Regions from separate parts of the Streptomyces sp. GbtcB6 genome, predicted to be linked through region 4. Evidence: riboswitches for the same ligand, from Rfam matches in the RefSeq annotation. Region 4 holds a riboswitch; each other region holds the start of a gene.
What was found. Region 4 has a riboswitch for cobalamin ahead of KVT45_RS49180 (ribonucleoside-diphosphate reductase subunit alpha). Riboswitches for the same ligand answer to the same signal wherever they lie in the genome.
Positions count from the first base shown of each region.

Region 1: it holds a riboswitch for cobalamin, as region 4 does, so the genes downstream of both, KVT45_RS26390 (prenyltransferase/squalene oxidase repeat-containing protein) here and KVT45_RS49180 (ribonucleoside-diphosphate reductase subunit alpha) in region 4, are expected to answer to the same signal.
Region 2: it holds a riboswitch for cobalamin, as region 4 does, so the genes downstream of both, KVT45_RS00265 (cobalamin biosynthesis protein) here and KVT45_RS49180 (ribonucleoside-diphosphate reductase subunit alpha) in region 4, are expected to answer to the same signal.
Region 3: it holds a riboswitch for cobalamin, as region 4 does, so the genes downstream of both, KVT45_RS03150 (CbtB-domain containing protein) here and KVT45_RS49180 (ribonucleoside-diphosphate reductase subunit alpha) in region 4, are expected to answer to the same signal.

Region 1 is NZ_JAGXJL010000016.1:64,524-70,293, reverse strand. It holds gene KVT45_RS26400 (energy-coupling factor transporter transmembrane protein EcfT) at 1-973, opposite strand, end outside; gene KVT45_RS26395 (SCO2322 family protein) at 1,083-1,700, opposite strand; gene KVT45_RS26390 (prenyltransferase/squalene oxidase repeat-containing protein) at 1,697-2,905, opposite strand; cobalamin riboswitch at 3,014-3,143, opposite strand; gene KVT45_RS26385 (phosphotransferase family protein) at 3,198-3,848, shown strand; gene KVT45_RS26380 (hypothetical protein) at 4,003-5,034, opposite strand; gene KVT45_RS26375 (XRE family transcriptional regulator) at 5,292-5,770, shown strand, end outside.
Region 2 is NZ_JAGXJL010000001.1:48,824-54,593, forward strand. It holds gene KVT45_RS00250 (lysozyme) at 1-13, shown strand, start outside; gene KVT45_RS00255 (inorganic phosphate transporter) at 188-1,432, shown strand; gene KVT45_RS00260 (hypothetical protein) at 1,451-1,678, shown strand; cobalamin riboswitch at 1,820-1,962, shown strand; gene KVT45_RS00265 (cobalamin biosynthesis protein) at 2,062-3,012, shown strand; gene KVT45_RS00270 (cobyric acid synthase) at 3,009-4,520, shown strand; gene cobN (cobaltochelatase subunit CobN) at 4,517-5,770, shown strand, end outside.
Region 3 is NZ_JAGXJL010000002.1:33,169-38,938, forward strand. It holds gene KVT45_RS03125 (BTAD domain-containing putative transcriptional regulator) at 1-268, shown strand, start outside; gene pgm (phosphoglucomutase (alpha-D-glucose-1,6-bisphosphate-dependent)) at 296-1,936, opposite strand; gene KVT45_RS03135 (barstar family protein) at 2,057-2,443, opposite strand; gene KVT45_RS03140 (O-methyltransferase) at 2,597-3,253, shown strand; gene KVT45_RS03145 (CbtA family protein) at 3,334-4,089, opposite strand; gene KVT45_RS03150 (CbtB-domain containing protein) at 4,112-4,333, opposite strand; cobalamin riboswitch at 4,370-4,511, opposite strand; gene KVT45_RS03155 (enoyl-CoA hydratase/isomerase family protein) at 4,579-5,634, opposite strand.
Region 4 is NZ_JAGXJL010000070.1:16,853-22,622, forward strand. It holds gene KVT45_RS49180 (ribonucleoside-diphosphate reductase subunit alpha) at 1-2,148, opposite strand, end outside; cobalamin riboswitch at 2,273-2,415, opposite strand; gene KVT45_RS49185 (GNAT family N-acetyltransferase) at 2,451-2,957, opposite strand; gene KVT45_RS49190 (hypothetical protein) at 3,122-4,021, shown strand; gene mctP (monocarboxylate uptake permease MctP) at 4,144-5,748, opposite strand; gene KVT45_RS49200 (DUF3311 domain-containing protein) at 5,745-5,770, opposite strand, start outside.

The sequences.
Region 1 (5,770 bases), on a different contig from region 4:
CCCACGGGTCCGGCCGGTACCGGGTGCGCGGCGAACGCCGGCCGCCGAGCCGCAGCCCCGCCAGCGCGGCGACCACCCCGGCGAGCAGTACGGGCAGCCCGTAGCCGCCGCCCTCGGTGGTCAGCAGCCCGTACAGCCCCGCGCAGATGCCGAGCAGACCGCCGAGGGTGAGCGCGGCCGTCGTACGGCGGACCCGGTCCGGGACGTCGGCGCTGCGGCCGTACCCGCGCGCGTCCATCGCGGCGGCGAGGGCGACCGAACGCTCCAACGCGCCCTCCAGGACCGGGAGTCCGACCTGGAGCAGGCCGCGGATGCCGGAGTCGGGGCGGCCGCGCAGCCGCCGGGCGGCCCGCAGCCGCTGTACGTCGGCGACCAGGTGCGGCGCGAAGGTGAGGGCGACGACCGCGGCCACGCCCAGCTCGTACAGGGCGCCGGGCAGGGACTTGAGCAGCCGGGCCGGGCCGGCGAGCGCGTTCGCGGCGCCGACGCAGACGAGGAGGGTGGCGATCCTGAGGCCGTCGTACAGGGCGAAGACGAGTGCCTCGGCGGTGACCCGGCCACCGAGCCGGATGCCCTGGGCCCAGTGGGGGAGGGGCACTTCGGGGAGGGTGACGAGGGTGTGCGCGCCGGGGACGGGGGAGCCGAGCACGACGGTGAAGGCGAGGCGGACGAGGAGAACGGCGAGGGCGAGCCTGGCGAAGGCGGCGTAGGAACGGGACCAGGGGGCGGACCGGGTCCGGCAGACGGCCACGACGTAGGCGGTGACCGTGACGAGGAGGGCGAGGAGGAGCGGGTTGGTGGTACGGGACGCGGCGACACCGAGGGAGAGGGACCAGAGCCACCAGGCGCCGGGGTGTACGGGGGAGCGGCGCTGCTGCCGGGGGACGGGGGGTTTCGCTCGCCCGCGCTTGCGGGGTGCCGCTGCGCCCACCCTCCCCCACGCTCGGCTTCGCTCGCGCGGGGGGACCCCCATCGCCCCAGCGGCACGACTGCCCGCAGCCATGAAGCTGACGCGACTGCGGCGCCCCTTCAGGGGCGCGGGGAACTGCGCGACCAGCCCCCACCGGCCCGCACTGTGGCGCTCACGCATTCTTCCGCCGCCGTGCCTGCCAGAGGGCACCCGCAGCCACCACCACGACCACCCCCACGCCGGCCGCCAGGCCAAGCGACGGCCCGCTGTCCGACGTACCCCCCGCGGCCACCTTCTCCCCGCACCCCCGCGACGGATACCCCCCGATCGCGCACAACAACGCGTTCGTGTCGTACCGCAGCGGCTTCGCCACTGCCGCCAGCGCCTCCGCCGCCGTCGCGTCCGCGGACACCACCGCGCAGGCCGTCCGTCGCGCAGGCGGCCGCTCTCCCGAGGGCGCGTCCGCCGCCGTACCGAAGTCGACGACCAGCCCCACCCGCTTCCGGCCCCCGACGGCGGGCGTACCGGCGCAGATCGTCCCGAAGTCCGCCGTGCCGCGCGGCCGCGACGCGTCCGCCGAGTCCTCGCTCAGCGCGAAGCGGAACCCCTCGACCGAACCGTCGGCGGGCCGCGCGGTGGCGGGGCCCTGCGTGGCGTACGTCCAGCGCGCGCCGTCCCGCTCCCAGAAGGACCAGTAGCGGTAACCGGTGGCCGCCGCCGGCCCGGCGGCCGCCGCGCACAGCGTCAGCGCGGCCAGGAGCAGCAGCGCCGCACGGCGGACCGCGGTCACAGCTGCTGCTGCTTCCGGCGGCCGCTGAGCAGGAAGCCGATGCCGATACCGGCGACGAGGCCGGTGCCGACGATCCACCACACGCTGCTGCCGGACTTCTTCTCCTCGGTGTGCTTCGCGGCTGCGGTCCGCGGGGCCGGGCCCGTCGCGTTCAGCGCCGTCACCAGGTTCGTGCCGCCGAAGTCACGCGGGTCCGCGCCCATCGCGTGCGCGGCGAGGATCAGCTCGGCGTAGGCCGCCGGCCCGCTCTGCTCCGCCCACGGCACGGCGTGCGCCTCCAGCCAGGCGTACGGCTTCTTCGCCGGCTTCGTCCAGCCCTGCGCGGCCATGGCGACGACCGCGTCGGCGGTGTTGCCGTAGTCCGGCTGGGGCTTGGCACCGGGCAGCGTGGAGACGAGGTGGCCGGTCGCGGACGTGGCGTCCCCCAGGTACGCGGCGCCGTTGCGGGCCACCTCCTCCCGGGTGAGGGCCTGGTCGGAGTCGGCGCAGGCGTAGCCCTTTGCCGGGGCCTTCCCGGCCGTCGTCACGAACCCCCTGCCGAGGGCCCCGAGCACCCCGGCCGCGGTCGCGTCCGCGTTGGCGGCCAGCTTCCCCTGCTTGTCCGGCTGGTAGGCGAGGGCGCCGCCACCGTCCTCGGCGCAGGGGATGGACCACTTGGCGAGGAGGTCGTACGGCGACCTGTCCGCGCTCTCGCCGGCCGCCGCGAGCGCGCCGATGACCACACCGGTGGAGTTGGTGTCGCTGGCCGAGCCCGGGGTGTAGCCCCAGCCGCCGTCCTTGTTCTGCTGCGACTTCAGCCAGGTCACGGCCTTGTCCGCGGCGGCGTCGTGCCCGCCGGCCGCCTTCAGCGCCTGTACGGCGGCCGCCGTGCTGTTCGTGTCGACCGCCACCTTGGCGTCGCAGGCCGCCGCCGGGTCGGCGCGGAACGCGGCGAACGAGCCGTTCGCGCACTGCTGCCCGGCCAGCCAGTCCACCGCCTTCGCGGCCGGGGTCAGCCCCACCGCGCGCTGGGCCAGCAGGGCGAGGGACTGGCGCCAGACGCCGTCGAACTTGGGGTCCGAACTGCCGTACAGCCCCGACGGGAGGACCGCCGACGCGGACGGCGACGGGGACGTGCCGGCGGCGAGTGCGGTCGTCGCGGGCGTGGCGGTACCGATGACGGCGGTGGCGGCCAGCACCCCGGCGGTGCGGCGGAGGACGGTCATGGTCGGCGGGTGCCTCTCCCTGCGGGGAGCCGGGCAGCACGGGACACCCCGGCGGCTCGGCTCCGTAAACCTCGACGGTGCCGTGCGACGGCGGGCGCCGGCGCACATGAGCCGATCAACGTCCCGGGCGCGGCGGTCCGGCTTGCCACCAGGTGTGGCTCACGGTTGCGGGTCAGCGCCGGAATTGCACCGGCTTCCCCCCGTACGGGTGATGACGACCCGGCTACCTTACCGGCCGCCCGGGGGAAGCTGAGAGGGGGCTGTGCGGGGACCGACTCGTTATGGTCACGCCATGACGGGGAGACTGCTCGGCTCGGGGCGTTCGGCCGATGTGTACGAGATCGACGAGGCGTGGGTGCTGCGCCGGGACCGGGACGGCCGGGGGGACGCGGCCGCCGAGGGCGCGGTGATGGCGTACGTACGGGAGCACGGGTACCCGGCGCCCCGGGTGCGGCCCTCCGGGTCCCGTACCGAACTGGTCATGGAGCGGCTGTCCGGGCCGACCATGCTGGCGGCGCTGCTGGCGGGGGAGACGGACGCGGAGGAGGGCGGTGCGCTGCTCGCCTCGCTGCTGCGGCGGCTGCACGCCGTGCCCGGCCGGGACCCTGCCGACCCCGGCACCCGGGTCCTCCACCTGGACCTGCATCCGGACAACGTGATTCTGACTCCCGACGGCCCGCGGGTCATCGACTGGACCAACGCCGAGGACGGGCCGCCCGGGCTCGACTGGGGCATGTCCGCGGTGATCCTCGCTCAAGTGGCGCTGGGTGCTTACCCGTTGGCGCACAAGCTGCTGGCGGCCCTGCTCGCCGACCCGGCCGAACTGTCCGAGGAGGGGCTGGCGGAGGCTCTGCGGCGGCGGGCGGTCAATCCGACGATGAGCCGGGAGGAAGTCGAAGTGCTGGGTGAGGCAGGCGAGTTGATACGGACGATCGCGTTCTAGGGCGGCTCGTACGGACCTCGTCCACTGCGATTCGGTAGCGCCCTGAAGGGGCGCGGGGCCGTATCCGATATGCGGCTGCCGCCGCGTGGGCGCGACCAGCCACGACGGCGCCGCAGTCGACCGACGGCATGTCGCGGCACTTCCAGCGGAGCGCTCAGGCCGCGTTCGCGAGCGGGGCGATGCCTGCGGACAGGTGGCGGGCCATCCGGCGCAGCGCGTCGTCGCAGTGGGCCGGGGTCTCGCCGACCGCCACCCAGAGGGCCAGCCGGTCGGCGGCGGTGGCGTGCGGACCGGCGGTGACGTGGTCGCCGGTGTGCCGGGTGAGGAGCATGCGGTCGGCGCCGGGCTCGTGGGCGGCGTCGGGGGAGAGGTCCAGGTGGTCGAGGCGGCCGGTGGCGGCCGGGTAGGCGAACTGGATGGCGGCCGCCCGCTGCCGGGTGGGCGTCGTGTCGGGCACCTCGCCGGTGGCGAGGGCGGCCGCGGCCTGGGCGAGGTCGACGCCGGTGGCCCGCTTGACGAGGAGCGGGATCAGGTCGCCCGGGAGATGCGGGGCGACGTCGGTGACCCGGGGACCGCGGTCGGTGAGGGTGAGGCCGATGTGCAGGACGCCCCGGCCGACGCCGAGGGCGTGCACGGTGCGGTCGACGGCCAGCCGCAGGAAACGGTTGTGCAGCAGGCCGTCGTGGGCGTGCACGGTGTGCCGGAGCGGCTGCCGGGCGGGCGCCGGACCCAGGGTCGTACGGGTGATGGCGGCGATGCGGATCTCGCCGTCGAGGACGACCGTCTCGGCCGAGACACGGGGCGTGCCGGGGGCGTCGACGGGGACCGCGTGGCCGGCCAGCAGCGTGCGCAGCGCGGGCGGGTCGGCACACGCGGCGGCCGCGGCGAGGGAGGTGCCGGGCAGCCCCAACTGCCCGGCGATCGTGGCGGCGGTGACCGCGTACTCGCCCATGTGGGTCAGCACGCCGCGGACCCGGTGCCTGGCCGCGAACCGCAGCACCGCCGATGCCGTCGCGCCGCCCTTGCCGGGGTCCGCCGCGAGGTGACCGGCCAGGCACTGCTGTGCCCAGGCCGGCGGTGCGGCGTCCACCAGCAGCACCGGGCGGACCGCGGCGACACGCGTCAGCACGAACTCGTCGTACGCGCGCCGGCGGCCGGCACCGAGGAGCAGGACGGGCTGCGGCATCGGTTCGCCTCACCTTCTGGGGAGGAGGCGGGGCGGCTGGTCGCCCCGGATGCCGCTCCCCCATAGGCGGCACCCGGGGCGGGTCGGTTCGACCGTGGCCTGGTGAGGTGATCCTTTCCTGCCGGTCCGTCACATGTCAACGATTGCTGCCCCCTTGGGCAGTGGTCCTTGTCATGTCTGGTGGCCGGGACCGGTGATTGGATAGCCTCGCGTCTGCTCGGCCGACCGACCAACCACGCGTGTCCAGGGGGACCTTGGTGAGTGACGCCCATGCCCCGCTGACCGGCGTACTGGAACGGCTCGGGGAGCTGACCGGACGCCCCGGACGGCTGCCCGAGGTGCTGGACGTGGCCGACCTGTCGTACCGCACCGGGATCCCGGTCGGGGTGGTCGCCGAACTCCTCGCGGGCGGGGCCGCGCCCGAGGCGGGGCTCGCCGAACGGGTGCGGCAGCGGCTGGACTTCATCCGCGAGAACCGGCGCCGCCCCGACGGCAAGCGGTACTCGCTGGGCGAGCTCGCGGCGATCGCGGGCACCAGCAGGCAGTGGCTGAGCGAGTGGCGCAAGAGCGGGCTGCCGAGCCTCGAACACACCGACCGGCTGCGGCGGTTCTTCGGCCTGCCGGCCGGTTTCTTCACCGCAGACGAGCCGGAGGCGCTGTACGAGGCGCTCCAGCCGGTGCTCCAGGGTCTGGAGGCCCAGGCCGACCCGCTCTCCCGGCTCCGCGAGAGCGGCCT
Region 2 (5,770 bases), on a different contig from region 4:
CATGGGCCTCTAGTCAAGGCGGGACTGGGCCGCCGGACCGGCACCGGGACGGCGGCCTCGGTCCACCCCGCCCCCGGACATCGCAAAGTTGATTCCAGACACCACCAGGACCGCCCCAGTTCACCTTCCGTTCATCCAGGTTGCCTACGGTCCAACAGCCAATGACCTCGAAAGATTGCCTGGGTAAATGGAAAACTTCTCGCTGATCTTGGCGATTGTGGTGGTAACCGCACTCGCGTTTGATTTCACGAACGGTTTCCACGACACCGCCAACGCGATGGCCACGACCATCTCGACCGGTGCGCTCAAGCCCAAGATCGCGGTGACCATGTCCGCCGCGCTCAACCTGGTGGGCGCCTTCCTCTCGGTGGAGGTCGCCAACACGATCTCCAAGGGTCTCGTCGACGAGAACGGCATTCGTCCCGAGGTCATCTTCGCCGCACTCGTCGGCGCCATCCTCTGGAACCTCGTGACCTGGCTGGTGGGCCTGCCCTCCAGTTCCTCGCACGCCCTGATGGGTGGTCTGATCGGCGCCACCGTCGCCTCCGCCGGCCTCGGCGCGGTCCACGGCGACGTGCTCGTCACCAAGGTCCTGCTCCCGGCGGTCGCCGCCCCCGTGGTCGCGGGCCTCGCGGCGATGCTCGCCACCCGCCTGTCCTACGGGATCGGCAAGAACGCCGACGACAACGCCACCCGCAAGGGCTTCCGCGCCGGCCAGATCGCCTCCGCCGGACTGGTCTCGCTCGCGCACGGCACCAACGACGCGCAGAAGACGATGGGCATCATCACCCTCGCGCTGATCGCGGGCGGCTCCATCGCCCCCGGCTCGAACCCTCCCACCTGGGTCATCCTCTCCGCCGGCCTCGCGATCGCGCTCGGCACCTACATCGGCGGCTGGCGGATCATCCGCACCATGGGCAAGGGCCTGACCGACCTCCAGCCGCAGCAGGGCTTCGCCGCCCAGACCAGCGCGGCCACCGCCATCCTGGCCTCCTCCCACCTCGGCTTCTCCCTCTCCACCACGCACGTCGTCTCCGGTTCGGTGATGGGCGCGGGCCTCGGCCGCAAGGGCGGCACGGTCCGCTGGTCCACCGCGACCCGGATGATGGTCGCCTGGGTGCTCACGCTCCCGGCCGCCGCGCTGGTCGGCGCCCTAGCCGAGTCCGTGACGGACCTCGGCGACTGGGGCACGGCGGTCGTCGCCGTCTTCCTCGTGGCCGCCAGCGCCGCGATCTGGAAGCTCTCCCGCCGCGAGGTCGTGGACAGCGCCAACGTCACCGACGCCGTGGAGCCGGCCGGCGTGGTGACCACGGCGATCGCCGCCGTGACCCCGCCCCCCGCGGGCCCGGTCGCGGAGGACCTGACCGCCACGATCCCCTCCCCTTCCCCCGCCCCGGCTGCTCCCGCGACCGACCCGGCCGCCACCGTCTGACCCCGAGGAAGAAGCGACATGAACATCGACTGGGCAGCCATCGGCTCCGTCTTCGGCGTCAGCCTCGTGGCCACGGTGGGTCTGGTGGCCCTGTTCACCCTCGGCATCAAGGGCCTCTCCGCCCGCGAACGCGCCACCGCTCAGGGCAACTCCGCGACCCTGGCCGTGACCGCCGCCTACCTCTGCTTCGCCGGCTGCGCGGCCGCCGTGGCATGGGGTATCCACCTGATCGTGGCGAAGGCCTGACGCGGCAGCACCTCACAGGCATCGAGAAGGCTCCTCTCCCGTCCGCTCGGAGAGGAGCCTTCGGCATGTCCCACAGGCCCCGCAGGGCAACCGGTGTGGGCCTTCCCACACACTCCCCTCCCAGGTCAACGGCAAGTTGACGGGTCTTCCAGGGCGTGGTGGACTTCCGGAGCCATGTACGGCGGCAAGGGAGGAAGCCGGTGTGAATCCGGCGCGGTCCCGCCACTGTCACCGGGGTAGCAATCCCCGGGAGCCAGGAACTCTCACCGCCGGTCTCGTCGAACCAGGGCGCGGACACCCTGAGTGAGGACATATCGCCATGCGCGGCTGCCGACCGAGGTTCAGTACCCGGCCCGTCCCCGACCCCGCGGCCGGCTGAGCCGATGGGTGCCGATCGCGTCTTCGCGTACGGCGCCGCCGCCGGCCTTCTCGGTGATCTGCTGCTCGGCGACCCGCGCCGGGGGCATCCGGTCGCCGTGTTCGGGCGGGCGGCCGGGGCCGTGGAGCGGGTGCTGTGGCGGGACCACCGCGGGTGGGGCGCGCTGCACACCGCCGTGTGCGCCGGTGGCGCCATGGCGCTGGGTGCCGTTGCCCAACGGGTCGTACGACCGTCCACCGCCTCGTCCGTCACGCTCACCGCGGCCGCCACCTGGGCCGTCGTCGGGGGCACTTCACTCGCCCGCGAGGCCCGCGTCATCGGGCGTGCCCTGGAGGCGGGCGACGTCGAGGCGGCCCGTGCGCGGCTGCCGCATCTGTGCGGACGGGACCCGCAGGCCCTGGACGCCGACGGGATCGCACGGGCGGTCGTGGAGTCCGTCGCCGAGAACACCAGCGACGCCGTCGTCGGCGCGCTGGTGTGGGGAGCCGTCGGCGGGGTGCCGGGGCTGCTCGGGTTCCGGGCCGTCAACACCCTGGACGCCATGGTCGGGCACAAGTCGGCCCGGTACCGGCGGTACGGGTGGGCTTCGGCGCGGCTGGACGACGTGGCGGGGTGGCCGGGAGCGCGGCTCACCGCCGTACTGGCCGCCCTGGCCGGGAGTGACACCAAGGGAGCGGTGCGGGCCTGGCGGGCCGACGCGGCGAAGCATCCGAGTCCCAACGCCGGGCCCGTGGAGGCTTCGTTCGCCGGGGCGTTGGGGGTGCGGCTCGGGGGGACGTTGTCGTATGGCGGGCGGGTCGAGCACCGGCCGGTGCTGAACGGGGAGGGGCGGGCCGTGGAAGTCGCGGACATCGATCGGGCGGTGCGGTTGTCGCGGCGGGTGGGGTGGCTGGCGTTGGGGGCGAGTGCGGCGGGGGCCCTGCTGCGCAAATCGCTCTCGGGGAGGGCGTCATGAACAACGGAGGCCTCCTCGTAGCCGGTACCACCTCCGACGCCGGTAAGAGCGTCGTCACCGCAGGTATCTGCCGGTGGCTGGTGCGGCAGGGTGTGAAAGTCGCGCCGTTCAAGGCACAGAACATGTCCCTCAACTCCTTTGTCACGCGCGAAGGTGCCGAGATCGGGCGGGCACAGGCCATGCAGGCGCAGGCCTGCCGGGTGGAGCCGACCGCGCTCATGAACCCCGTGCTGCTCAAGCCCGGTGGCGAGCAGAGCAGTCAGGTCGTGCTGCTCGGCAGGCCGGTCGGTGAGCTGAGCGCGCGCGGGTACCACGGTGGGCGGCAGCAGCGGCTGCTCGGCACCGTGCTCGACTGTCTCGCCGAGTTGCGGGGCACGTATGACGCGGTGATCTGTGAGGGCGCCGGCAGTCCGGCGGAGATCAACCTGCGGCGGACCGACATCGTGAACATGGGGATCGCCCGGAACGCCGGGTTGCCCGTGCTCGTGGTCGGGGACATCGACCGCGGGGGCGTCTTCGCCTCCTTCTTCGGGACGGTGGCACTGCTGTCGCCGGAGGATCAGGCCCTCGTCGCCGGGTTCCTCGTCAACAAGTTCCGGGGGGACGTCTCGCTGCTCGAACCCGGGCTGGACATGCTGCACGGGCTCACCGGGCGGCACACCTACGGCGTCCTGCCCTTCCGGCACGGGCTCGGGATCGACGAGGAGGACGGGCTCCGGGTCTCCCTGCGGGGGACCGTCCGGGAGTCGAACACGGCCCCGCCCGTCGGGGAGGACGTGCTCCGGGTCGCCGTCTGCGCGATCCCGCTGATGTCCAACTTCACCGACGTGGACGCGCTGGCCGCCGAACCGGGCGTGGTGGTGCGGTTCGTGGACCGGCCGGAAGAGCTGGCCGACGCCGATCTCGTGGTGGTTCCGGGGACCCGGGGAACGGTCCGGGCCCTGGAGTGGCTGCGGGAGCGGGGGCTGGCCGAGGCACTGCGGCGCCGGGCCGCCGAGGGGCGGCCCGTGCTCGGCGTCTGCGGCGGCTTCCAGATCCTCGGCGAGCACATCGAGGACGAGGTCGAGAGCCGCAAGGGGGCCGTCGACGGGCTCGGTGTGCTGCCCGTACGCGTCCGGTTCGCCCGGGAGAAGACGCTCACCCGGCCCGTCGGAGAGGCCCTCGGCGAGCGCGTCGAGGGGTACGAGATCCATCACGGGGTCGGCGAAGTGACCGGCGGGGAACCCTTCTTGGACGGCTGCCGGGTCGGGCAGACCTGGGGCACGCACTGGCACGGTTCCCTGGAGTCGGACGGTTTCCGCCGGGCCTTCCTGCGCGAGGTGGCGGCCGCCGCGGGCCGCCGGTTCGTGCCGGCCCCCGACACCTCGTTCGCCGCGCTGCGCGAGGAGCAGCTCGACCGGCTCGGCGACCTGATCGAACAGCACGCGGACACGGACGCGCTCTGGCGGCTCATCGAGTCGGGCGCGCCGCAAGGACTGCCTTTCATTCCACCGGGAGCGCCCGCATGAGCACTGTGTTGTTGTTGTCGACCGCAGACACCGATCTGCTGGCGGCCCGGGCCGCCTCCGGTGCCGACTACCGGATCGGCAATCCGACGCGCGTCGACGTCACGGCGGAGCTGCCCGCGCTCGTCGAGGGCGCGGACATCGCCGTCGTACGGCTGCTCGGCGGCAAGCGTGCCTGGGAGGACGGGCTCGCCGCGCTGCGGGCCGCCGGTATCCCGACCGTGCTGCTGGGCGGCGAGACGGTGCCGGACGCCGAGCTGATGGCCGAGTCGTCGGTGCCGGCGGGTGTGGTCGCCGAGGCCCTCAGGTACCTCGTCGAGGGCGGCCCCGCCAACCTCACCGAGCTGGCCCGGTTCCTGTCCGACACCGTGCTGCTGACCGGCGAGGGGTTCGTCGAGCCGCAGAAGATGCCCGAGTTCGGCGTCCACGGCACCCGGACCCGGGAGAGCGGCCGGCCGACCGTCGGGGTGCTCTTCTACCGGGCCCATGAACTGAGCGGCAACACCGGCTTCGTGGACACCCTGTGCGACGCGATCGAGGCACGCGGCGCCAACGCCCTTCCGGTGTACTGCGGTTCGCTGCGCGGGGCGGACCCCGGGCTGTACGAGATCCTCGCCGGGGCCGACGCGCTGGTCGCCACCGTCCTGGCGGCCGGCGGCACGCACGCCTCGCAGGCCTCGGCCGGCGGCGACGAGGAGGCCTGGGACATCGGGGCGCTCGCCGACCTCGACGTGCCGGTGCTGCAGGGCCTCTGCCTGACCTCCTCCCGGCAGGCCTGGGACGAGTCCGACGCCGCCCTCTCCCCCATGGACGCGGCGATGCAGGTCGCGATCCCGGAGTTCGACGGACGGCTGATCACGGTCCCCTTCTCCTTCAAGGAGCGGGTCGATGACGATGGAGCCGACGTTCCGGTGTACGTCGCCGACCCCGAGCGGGCCGGACGCGTCGCCGGAATCGCCGTACGGCACGCGCGGCTGCGGCACAAGCCGAACGCGGAGAAGAAGATCGCGCTGGTCTTCACCGCGTACCCGACCAAGCACTCGCGCGTCGGCAACGCCGTCGGACTGGACACCCCCGCCTCGGCGGTGCGGGTGCTGGATGCGCTGCGGGATGCCGGGTACGCGGTCGAAGGGCACCCCGACGACGGCGACGAGTTGATCCACCGGCTCATCAACGCCGGTGGCCACGACGTCGAATGGCTCACCGAGGAGCAGCTGGCCGCAGCGCCCGCGCGGGTGCCGCTCGCGGACTAC
Region 3 (5,770 bases), on a different contig from region 4:
CTCGGCGGCCGCCCTGCTCGGGCATCTGCTGCCGCTGCGGGACCAGCTGGCGGGCGCGGCGGGCGCGGTGTACGCGAGCCGTCCGCTCGCGCATGCCCTCGCCGACCTGCAGCGGCTTCTCGGCGAGGACCGGGCGGCGGCCGAGGGCTATGCGCTGGCCGAACGCACCGCGCACGCCTGGGGATCGGCCCACCTCGCGGCGAACGCCCGCCGGGCGGCGGCGGACCTGGCCGAGGCCCGGGCCCGCCGCCGCACCTTCGCGACCTGACGGCCCGGCACCGGGCCGCCCCCGTCGTCAGCCGCCGAGTGCGGTGTTCACCACCGCCTTGGCCTCCTCCTGTACCCGGGCCAGGTGGTCGGGGCCCCGGAAGGACTCGGCGTAGATCTTGTAGACGTCCTCGGTGCCGGACGGGCGGGCCGCGAACCAGGCGTTCTCCGTGGTCACCTTGATCCCGCCGATCGCCGCGCCGTTGCCCGGTGCCTCGGTGAGGACGGCGGTGACCGGCTCTCCCGCCAGGGTCTCGGCGGTGACCTGGGCCGGGGAGAGCTTGGCGAGGAGGGCCTTCTCCTCGCGGGAGGCGGGGGCGTCGATGCGGGCGTAGGCGGGTTCGCCGAAGCGGGCGGTGAGGTCGGCGTAGTGCTCGGACGGGGTCTTGTCCGTCACGGCCGTGATCTCGGAGGCGAGCAGGGCGAGCAGGATGCCGTCCTTGTCGGTGGTCCACACCGAGCCGTCCCGGCGCAGGAAGGAGGCGCCGGCCGACTCCTCGCCGCCGAACCCGATGGCGCCGCCGGCCAGTCCGTCCACGAACCACTTGAACCCGACCGGGACCTCGACCAGTTGACGGCCGAGGTCGGCGGCCACCCGGTCGATCATCGAGGAGGAGACGAGGGTCTTGCCGATGCCGGTGCTCGCCGGCCACCGGTCGCGGTGGCGGTAGAGGTAGGAGATGGCCACGGCCAGGTAGTGGTTGGGGTTCATCAGGCCGGCGTCGCGGGTGACGATGCCGTGCCGGTCGGCGTCGGCGTCGTTGCCGGTGGCGACCCGGAACTCGGCGCGCTTCTCGATCAGGGAGGCCATCGCGTACGGCGACGAGCAGTCCATGCGGATCTTGCCGTCCCAGTCCAGCGTCATGAACCGCCAGGTGGGGTCGGTGTACGGGTTGACCACGGTGAGGTCGAGCCCGTGCCGTTCGGCGATCCGCCCCCAGTAGGCGACGGAGGCACCGCCGAGCGGGTCGGCGCCGATGCGCAGCCCGGACGCCCGGACCGCGTCGAGGTCCAGGACGCTGGGGAGGTCGTCGACGTAGGTGCCGAGGAAGTCGTACCGGCCGGTGGCCGGCGCGGCGAGCGCGCGCTCGTACGGGATGCGCTGTACGTCCTTCAGCCCGCCCGCGATGATCTGGTTGGCGCGGTCCTGGATCCAGGAGGTGGCGTCGGAGGCGGCGGGGCCGCCGCTGGGCGGGTTGTACTTGAAGCCGCCGTCGGCAGGCGGGTTGTGCGAGGGGGTGACCACGACGCCGTCCGCGAGGCCGGTCGTACGGCCCCGGTTGTGGGTGAGGACGGCGTGCGAGACGGCGGGGGTGGGGGTGTAGCCGTCGGCGCTGTCGATCAGGACGGTCACGCCGTTGGCCGCGAAGACCTCCAGTGCGGTGACCTTGGCGGGCTCGGACAGGGCGTGGGTGTCGGCTCCGAGGAAAAGGGGGCCGTCGGTGCCCTGGCCGCTGCGGTACTCGCAGATGGCTTGGCTGGTGGCGGCGATGTGGTCCTCGTTGAACGCGGTCGTCAGCGACGATCCGCGGTGTCCCGAGGTGCCGAACGCCACCCGCTGGGCCGGGTCGGACGGGTCGGGGTGCAGCGCGTAGTAGGCCGTGACCAGCCGGGCCACGTCGACGAGGTCCTCCGGAGCCGCCGGCCGGCCCGCTCGCTCATGCGGCATGAGTCCACTTCCTCCGCAGTCGTTGATCGATCGCTCGCCGCCCATCTTTCCTTGTCAGCGGCCGCGGACGCGAGTGCGGCACCGGCCGCGCGCCGAAGACACCACGGGTTCACGGCGGGTTCACAGCAGTCGTACCGCACCGGGGGCCTGCTCTTCGAAGATGGCCACCAGCCAGTCGAAGACGGTGGCCCCGCGACCGGCGCGGGCCTCGGCCAACTCCGCCGCGACCGTCGCACGGTTGGCCGGGTGGCAGCGGGCGAGCCGGAGCTCCAGTTGACGAGCGGTCTCCGCATGGCCCAGGTGTGCCCGGGACGTCTCGTGGTCGCGCCACTCGAACACGAAATCACCGTCCTCGGGTGTGCCGAAGCCGCCCCTGAGACAGTCGACGAACGCGTCGAGGTTGCGGCCGAAGTAGCCGCCGGGCCCGTTGACCGCCTCGCCGATCACCCGCCAGAAGTCCTCCAGGGTCCTGATCTCGGTGCCGTCCAGTACATAAGTCGCCGTCACGGCCCGAAGGATACGGCCCCGTCGGCCGGACGCCCGCAAGCATTGATTGCGCAAGGCAGCACCCGCAGGGACCCCCAGACCCACCCAATCGATATATCGTGATACTCCACAGACCGTATCGATGGTGTTGACCGCAGGAATCGAGGGTTCGGGATGTCGACCGAGCACGCCACCAGTCCGCTGCAGGATCCCCGGGTCCGGGCCGTACTCGACCGGATCCAGGCCGAGCACCGCCGCCCCGCCGGGGGTGGTCCACGGGGCGGCACCCGGGACCCGCACGCCTTTCCCGACGTCGGCTTCGCCGTCCATCCCGCACAGGGCGACCTGATCTATCTGCTGTGCCGGGCCGTCGGCGCCAGGCGTGTCGTCGAGTTCGCCACCTCGCTGGGCGTCTCCACGCTCTACTTCGCCACCGCGGTCCGTGACAACGGCGGCGGCACGGTGATCGGCTCCGAGATCGTTCCGGAGAAGGCGGCCACCGCCCTGGGCAACCTCGCCGAGGCGGGCCTCGCCGACCTGGTCGACCTCCGGATCGGGGACGCCCGGGAGACGCTGCGCGACCTGGGCGGGCCCGTCGACTTCGCGCTCATCGACGGCTGGCCGGTCGACTCGGGCCCCTCGCTGGCCCGCCAGGTCATGGAGACCGTCGCACCGCAACTGCGCCGGGGTGCGCTGGTGATGAACGACAACGCCGAGCCCGACTACCTCGACTACATCCGCGACCCGGCCAACGGCTTCCGCACCCTTTCGCTGCCGCTCAAGGGCTCGACGGAGCTGTCGGTGAAGGTGGGGCCGTCCACCGGCACGTGAGGTCGGCACAGCGGACGCGCGAGGACCCCCGGACGGTTCCCGGGGGCCCTCGTGTGTCGTTCGGTGTGCCGCGGAGTCGGTCAGTGTGCCGCGGGCACCGTGCGTGCGGCGGCCGGCGCCTTCGCCGGCCTCGGGTTGAGGACGCGGTCGGCCAACTCACCGAACAGCAGGCCGAATCCGCCCCACAGCGCCGCCTGGATGGCGAGCGCCGAGAGCCGGAACCGCCACAGCAGGGTGGCCGGGAAGTCCTTCGGCACCTCGTTGATGACCGGCAGGAACTGGTACGCCAGCCCGATGAGGACGCCGAACGCGACCACCGCCAGCACGGTCGCCCACCAGGTGCCCAGCCGCGGCTGGAGCCGTTTGCCGAGGATGGTGGCGGCGACCGCGAGGAGCACGCTGAGCAGCATCATCAGGAAGTACAGCGTGGTCCGCTTGCCGATGGTGTCCGGGTCGCCCACCGACGGCGGGTTGGCCGGATACTTCAGGAACGGCACCACGTAGACGGCGGTCAGCGCGCAGCCGGACAGCAGCAGCGCGGTCGCCCGCGGCGAGAAGCGGCCGACCCGGCCGAGGGCGAAGCAGTAGGCCAGGGCGGCGATGCCGCCGAAGGCGACCCCGTAGACCAGGACACCGGTGGCCAGGCCGGCGGTGGACTGCAGGGAGCGGGAGACGACCTCCATCTCGTGCTCGTGCGAGTGGGCGTCCTCGAAGCTGATGGCCTTGTCGACGTTCGGCTCACCGAGCAGGTAGGCGACGACGAGGGCCAGCAGGCCGGCGGCCAGGCCGGCGAGCATGCCCCGCACCAGGAGGTTCCGGACCGTTGCGGAGTTCATGGGTGGTACGGCGCCCCTCGCGTCAGTGGCAGGGGAAGCCGAGCAGGTGGCGGGCGTCGTGCACCCACTCGTGGACGTCCGTGCCGCTGAACACGGAGGTGGCGCCCTGTTCGGCGCCGACGAAGTAGAGCAGGATCAGCATCAGGATGCCGAAGAACACCGCCCAGGGAGCTATCGCGGACAGCGGCAGCTTCGCGGGAACGGCGGGGGTGGTGGCTGTCGGCGGAGCGACGGTCTGCGCCATGGCAGGACCTCCTCTGGGAGTTCGCGTCCCATCTCGGTGGTGCACAGGACGACGGCCACGGGTCTGACTCACGAGCAGCCCTGGGGCTCCCGCATACAGTGGCGCGACCGTTCCGGATTTCCACCGGCTTCCGTCTCGCCGTCGTCGATATCGGACAGACCGTACCGCGTGTCAGGGGCACGGCCAAGACCGCATCACCAGGCGTGATCTTCATCTCGCGCCTGGTGGGCGGCCGGTGGGACGGCTCAGACGGGTGGGGCGAGGCCCAGTTCGCGCTCGCCGAGCGGGGCGAAGAAGCGGTCGACGTCGGCGTCGGTGACCTCGGCGAGGGTCTCCGGGGACCAGTGCGGGGCACGGTCCTTGTCGACGACCTGGGCACGGATGCCCTCCACCAGGTCATGGCTCGCGAGGGTCGCGCAGGAGACGCGGTACTCCTGGTCCAGGACCCGTTCCAGCGAGCCGAGTTGCCGGGCCCGGCGCAGCGCCTTCAGCGTGACCTTCAGGGCGGTGGGCGACTTGGCGAGCAGGGTGTCCGCCGTCTCCTTCGCCGCCGGGTCGCCGTGCGCGAGCAGTCGCTGGACGATCTCCTCGACCGTGTCGGCCGGGTAGCAGGCGTCGATCCACGCCCGGTGCCCGGCCAACTCCCCGTCCGGCGCCTGCCGGACCTGCCGGGCGAGCGCCTCGGGCACGGCCAGGGTGGCGAGGTCGGCGACGAACGCCCGGAGCGAGCCGGAGGGCATGTAGTGGTCGGCGAGTCCGCACAGCATCGCGTCGGCGGCGCCGATCCGGGCGCCGGTCAGGGCGAGATGGGTGCCGAGTTCGCCGGGCGCGCGGCCGAGCAGGTAGGTGCCGCCGACGTCGGGCACGAAGCCGATCCCGGTCTCGGGCATGGCGATCCGCGACCGCTCGGTGGCGATCCGGACGCTGCCATGGGCCGAGACACCGACCCCGCCGCCCATCACGATGCCGTCCATCACGGCGACGTACGGCTTCGGGTACCGGGCGATGCGGGCGTTGAGCCGGTACTCGTCCCGCCAGAAGGCAGCCGCGGCCGACCCGTCGCCGTCGCGGGCGTCGTCGTGGACGGCGCGGATGTCGCCGCCCGCGCACAGACCGCGCTCCCCCGCTCCGGTGATGACGACGGTACGGACGGCCGGGTCGTGCTCCCAGGCGGTGAGCGCCTCGTCGATGCGGCGCACCATCGCGTGCGACAGCGCGTTGATGGCCTTCGGCCGGTTGAGCGTGATGTGCGCGGCCCGTCCGTCGACGTGCAGCAGGACGTGTTCCTCGGCGCCGGTCATCCGGACACCTCCGCCGGGCCGCGGGCCACGATGAGGCGCATGATCTCGTCGGTTCCTTCCGGGGTCGGGTGGACGCGTGGGTCACGGACGATCTTCTCGTGCCCGTTCCGTCCACAGCACGCCGACCCGTCGCAGG
Region 4 (5,770 bases):
GTTCAGGGACTGGGCCTGGTCCAGGTACGGGGTCCGGGCGGCGGCCATGTCGATCAGTCCGCGCTGCGGGATCTCCCACGCCGTGCGGTAGAGCCGTCGTACGTCCTCCGGGATCCACGCGAAGTCCTGCACCGAGCCGTTGGCCTCGCGCAGCGCCTCGCGGGTGCGGGTGTCCCAGACGCCGAGGTCCTTGAGGTCCTGCACCAGGTAGGAGTTGACCTGGAGGAACTCACCGGAGAGCGTCTCGCGCTTGAAGAGGTTCGAGACCTGCGGCTCGATGCACTCGTAGACACCGGCGATGGACGCGATGGTGGCCGTCGGCGCGATGGCGAGCAGCAGGCTGTTGCGCAGGCCGGTGGTGGCGATCCGCGCGCGCAGCGCCGCCCAGCGCTCCGGCCAGGTGAACTCGACGCCGTAGTGGTCGGGGTGCAGCACGCCCCGCGCGGTGCGGGTCTTCTCCCAGGCCGGCAGCGGGCCGCTGCGCTCGGCGAGGTCGGCGGAGGCCTCGTACGCGGCGAGCATGATCCGCTCGGCGATCCGGGTGGAGAGTGCCTTGGCCTCGGGGGAGTCGAAGGGCAGGCGCAGTTTGAAGAAGACGTCCTGGAGGCCCATCGCGCCCAGCCCGACCGGCCGCCACCTGGCGTTCGACCGGCCCGCCTGCTCGGTCGGGTAGAAGTTGATGTCCACGACCCGGTCGAGGAAGGTGACGGCGGTGCGGACCGTCTCGTCCAGCCGCTCCCAGTCGATGTCACCGCTCGCCGTGTCGACGAAGGCACCGAGGCTGACCGAACCGAGGTTGCAGACCGCCGTCTCGCCGTCGTCCGTGACCTCCAGGATCTCCGTGCAGAGGTTGGAGGAGTGGATGACGTGACCGGGCAGGGCCGTCTGGTTCGCGGTGCGGTTGGCCGCGTCCTTGAAGGTCATCCAGCCGTTGCCGGTCTGCGCGAGGGTGCGCATCATCCGGCCGTACAGGTCACGGGCCGGGATGGTCTTGCGCGCGAGGCCCTTGTCCTCCGCCGCCCGGTAGGCCGCGTCGAACTCGGCGCCCCACAGGTCCACCAGCTCCGGCACGTCGGCGGGGGAGAAGAGGGACCACAGCTCGTCGGCGTTCACCCGGCGCATGAACTCGTCCGGCACCCAGTGCGCGAGGTTCAGGTTGTGCGTACGGCGGGCGTCCTCGCCGGTGTTGTCGCGCAGCTCCAGGAACTCCTCGATGTCGGAGTGCCAGGTCTCCAGGTAGACCGCGGCCGCGCCCTTGCGCCGGCCGCCCTGGTTCACGGCGGCGACCGAGGCGTCGAGGGTCTTCAGGAACGGCACGATGCCGTTGGAGTGCCCGTTGGTGCCGCGGATGAGGGACCCGCGGGAGCGGATGCGGCTGTACGAAAGACCGATGCCGCCGGCGTGCTTCGAGAGCCGGGCGACCTGGTGGTAGCGGTCGTAGATGGAGTCCAGCTCGTCCTTCGGGGAGTCGAGGAGGTAGCAGGACGACATCTGGGGGTGCCGGGTGCCGGAGTTGAAGAGGGTGGGGGAGGACGGGAGGTAGTCGAGGCGGCTCATCAGGCCGTAGAGCGCGGCGACTTCGTCCAGGGCGCGGGCGGTGTCGTCCTCCGCCAGGCCGGCGGCGACCCGGAGCATGAAGTGCTGGGGGGTCTCGACGACCTTGCGGGTGATCGGGTGCCGGAGCAGGTACCGGCTGTGCAGGGTACGCAGGCCGAAGTAGCCGAAGCGGTCGTCGGCGGCGGGGTCGACGAGGGCGTCGAGGCGGGCCGCGTGCAGCCGTACGAACTCGGCGGTCCGGTCGGCGATGAGCCCCTCCCGGTGCCCCACGGCGACGGACTCGGTGAAGGACGTCACGCCCTGCGAGGCGGCCTCGGCACGGACGGAGACCGTCAGCAGCCGGGCGGCGAGCCTGGAGTAGGCGGGATCCTCGGAGATGAGACCGGCGGCGGCCTCGGTGGCCAGCTCGCGCAACTCCGCCTCGTCGGCCCGGGCCGACCGGCCGCGCAGCGCGGCGGCGGCGACCCGGCCGGGGTCGGCGTCGGGGAGGTCGGCGGTCAGCTCGGCCAGGGTCCGCAGCAGCGCGGTACCGGGACCGTCCTCTTCCACGGAGATGGTCGCTGAAGCCGGGTCGGCTGGCGCGATGGTCACGTGGGGCTCTCCCTCGCTGGGCACGGGGCCTGGCGGAGGGCAGGGGGCAGCACGAGCGCACGCGGGCACGCGTCGAGACCCTGGCCCACTCCACGAGGCCCGGACGTCAGAACGCCCTCGCCGGGTGGCTGGGCGTGCTGTCGGCAGGTCCTCGGACTGACTCCTGTGCACGAACATGCACAAGTACACCGTTGCGGGACAGTTCCGGATTCGCACCGGATTCCCCTGTGGCGACAGCGAGCATGAGCATACATCTAGTGCCGGGTCGTCGCGTCACCCCCAGATGTTGTGTCGCGGCGGTGTCAGAGCGTCAACTGATAGGTGAGCAGAGTGATGTCGTCCAGGTGCGGCACGGGATTCCAGTCCCGTTCTGGTGTGCGGACGAAGCCCAGACGTTCGTAGATGCGGTGGGCGGCGTGCATGCTTCGCTGGCTCGAGAGAACGACGGCCGTGCAGCCCTCGGTGGCCCGTGCACGGTCGATGCAGGCACGGACGAGTGCCTCGCCGGCGCCTCGGCCGCGGGCCTCGTGTGCGACCGCGAGCGCCCTGATCTCGGCTTCGCCGGGGCGGGCGATGTCGGCGACCGGGCCGGGGCCGGCGACGAAGGTGACTCCGCCGAGGAGTCCTTCGCCGTCCACGGCCACGAGCACGTCGGCGGCTGCCGCCCGGCTCGCCACGTCCTTCAGCACCGGCAGGTACTCGTCGCCCTCGCCGTAGTCGAGGAGGCCGTCCCGGAGGTAGGCCTGGGCGGTGATCTCACCGAGGGGCTCGTACTCACCGGGCTCCGCCCGTCGTATCACGATGTCCATGGCCCCGAGTCTGCCGGACTCCCGCATGCGGAAACCTCCCGATTTCCCCGGTGGGGCGCCCGGGTTGCGGGCTGTGCCGGGAGTGATTCCGTGGAGGGAGGTGCCGGTGCCCGCGCGTCCTCCGTTCCGTGAACCACTCCGGGAACGCGTAAGGAGAAGGCACCATGACGAGGGTCGTCCGTCACCCGCCCGGCAAGGAGCTACCGCGCGACGCGCCGATGGCGACTCTGGACCTGCGACGCGCGGGCAACCGGGTCGGACACGGTCTCCTGGGCCGCTGGCACACCCTGACGATCCGTCTGGAGGCCCGCCGCGGTGTCACCCGCCCCAGGAAGTGGCACCGATGGGTCTCCTACGCCAACGTCACCAGGGCGATCTGGATCGTCGCCGCGCTGGCACTGCTCGCCTGGGTCGTCGAGGGGCTGTACATCCTCTTCACGGGCGGTACGACCTGGTTCGAGCGATGGCGGCAGAACAACGTGGGGTTCGACACCGTCTTCAAGTTCGTCGGTCCGGTCCTCGCCGCCTCCCTCGCCGCCACACTGTTCCTGTTCTGGTGGTACCGGTGGACCAAACGGCGTTACCCCGCCAAGGCGCTGCGGGATCCCCGCAAACTGGTGCCCACCGCCGGCCCCGACACCGCCGAGATCGTGGGCCGGGACGAGGTCGCGCAGGTCATCGCCGAACGGCTGCGGGAGCGCGACACGCGTCGGCCCTATCTGCTGGTCGGCGGCGTCGGCGCCGGCAAGACCGCCGTCCTCGTACGGCTCGCCGAACTCCTGGCCCACCAGAATGCCGTCCCGGTGCCGATCCGGCTCCGGGATGCGGCGGACGGAGCGGACCTGAACTTCGAACTCCTGGCCAGGCGCCGCTTCGCCGACGAGGCGCCCAAGGGCATCCTGGCGCGCTCCAAGACCGACCGGGTCTGGCAGCGGCTCCTCGCCGACGACAAGCCGGTCGTCCTCGCCGACGGCCTGGAGGAGGCCCTTCTGCGCTGGGTCGGCATGCGGGTCCGCGAACTGGACCGGTTCTGGGATGAGATGGCTCGGCGGACGCGGGAGTAGCGACGTCGGGGGAAAGCCGAAAGCGGGCCGCCGAGGGAGGTTCTCCCGGCGGCCCGCTGCGGGTTGTGTGTGGTTGCTCGCGCCCACGCGGCGGAGCCGCAAATCGATACAGCCCCGCGCCCCTAAAGGGGCGCTACGGCTGGCGGGAGTTCCACCTCCACGTCCGGTTCGCCCGCGTCTGCTGTGTAGTCCTCGGGGCTGGTCTGGTCGATGCCCTCGGGGGCCTTCAGTGCCTTCAGGGCGAAGGTCAGGACCACTGTGACCACCACGTTCAGCACGAACGCGGTCAGGCCGATGTAGCCGATCTCGCCGATGCCGGGGATCTCCTTCGAGGAGCCGCCGAAGTGGTTCTGGGTGGGAGAGGCCACGCCGTACGCGGCGGCCGTGCCGTAGACCATGCCGACCGCCCAGCCCGCCAGCAGGGCCCAGCGGTGGAACCAGCGGGTGAACAGGCCGCCCACCAGGGACGGGAAGGTCTGCAGGATCCAGATGCCGCCCAGGAGCTGGAAGTTGATGGCGACCGTCTTGTCCATGGTGAGGACGAAGACCAGCGCGCCGACCTTCACCAGCAGGGACACCAGCTTGGAGACCTGGGCCTCCTGCTTCGGCGTGGCGTCCGGCTTGATGAAGTCCCGGTAGATGTTGCGGGTGAAGAGGTTCGCGGCCGCGATGGACATGATGGCAGCGGGGACCAGGGCGCCGATGCCGATCGCGGCGAAGGCGACGCCCGCGAACCAGTCCGGGAACATGTTCTCGAACAGCTGCGGGATGGCCAGCTGGCCGTTGGTGACCTTGACGCCGGCCGCGATGGCCATGAAGCCCAGCAGGGCGAGCAGGCCCAGCATCAGGGAGTACAGCGGCAGGATCGTGGTGTTGCGGCGGATCACGTCACGGCTCTTCGAGGAGAGCGTCGCGGTGATCGAGTGCGGGTACATGAAGAGGGCGAGTGCGGAGCCCAGCGCCAGGGTGGCGTACGTCCACTGGCCGGCCGGGGCCGGGACCAGGCCGCCCGCTCCCGCCGCCGTGAACTTGTCGCCCGCCTTGGCGAAGATGTCGTCGAAGCCGCCCAGCTTGATCGGGATGTAGATGATCGCCACCGCGATGACGATGTAGATCAGCGCGTCCTTCACGAACGCGATCAGGGCGGGGGCGCGAAGGCCGGACGAGTAGGTGTAGGCCGCGAGCACGCCGAACGCGATGAGGAGCGGGAGGTCCTTCAGGAACCAGTTGGTGCCGTCGCTGCCGCCGACGCCCATCACGTCGAGCACCGCCTGGATGCCCACGAGCTGCAGTGCGATGTATGGCATCGTTGCCAGGATGCCGGTCAGGGCGACGGCGAGCGAGAGGCCCCGCGAGCCGAAGCGGCCGCGCACGAAGTCCGAGGTCGTCACGTAGCCGTGCTTGTGGGAGACCGACCACAGACGGGGCAGGAACGTGAAGATCAGCGGGTAGACCAGGATCGTGTACGGCACCGCGAAGAAGCCGGCCGCGCCCGCCGCGTAGATCGCCGCCGGTACGGCGACGAAGGTGTAGGCCGTGTACAGGTCGCCGCCGAGCAGGAACCAGGTTATCCAGGTTCCGAACGACCGGCCGCCGAGGCCCCATTCGTCGAGGGAGTGCTCGTTCTCGGCCTTGCGCCAGCGCGCGGCCAGGAAGCCGATGGCCGTGACGGCCAGGAAGAAGAAGATGAAGACGCCGAGCGCGACGCCGTTCACACCGTCCTTCACTTCGCCGCACCCCCGTCCGCGC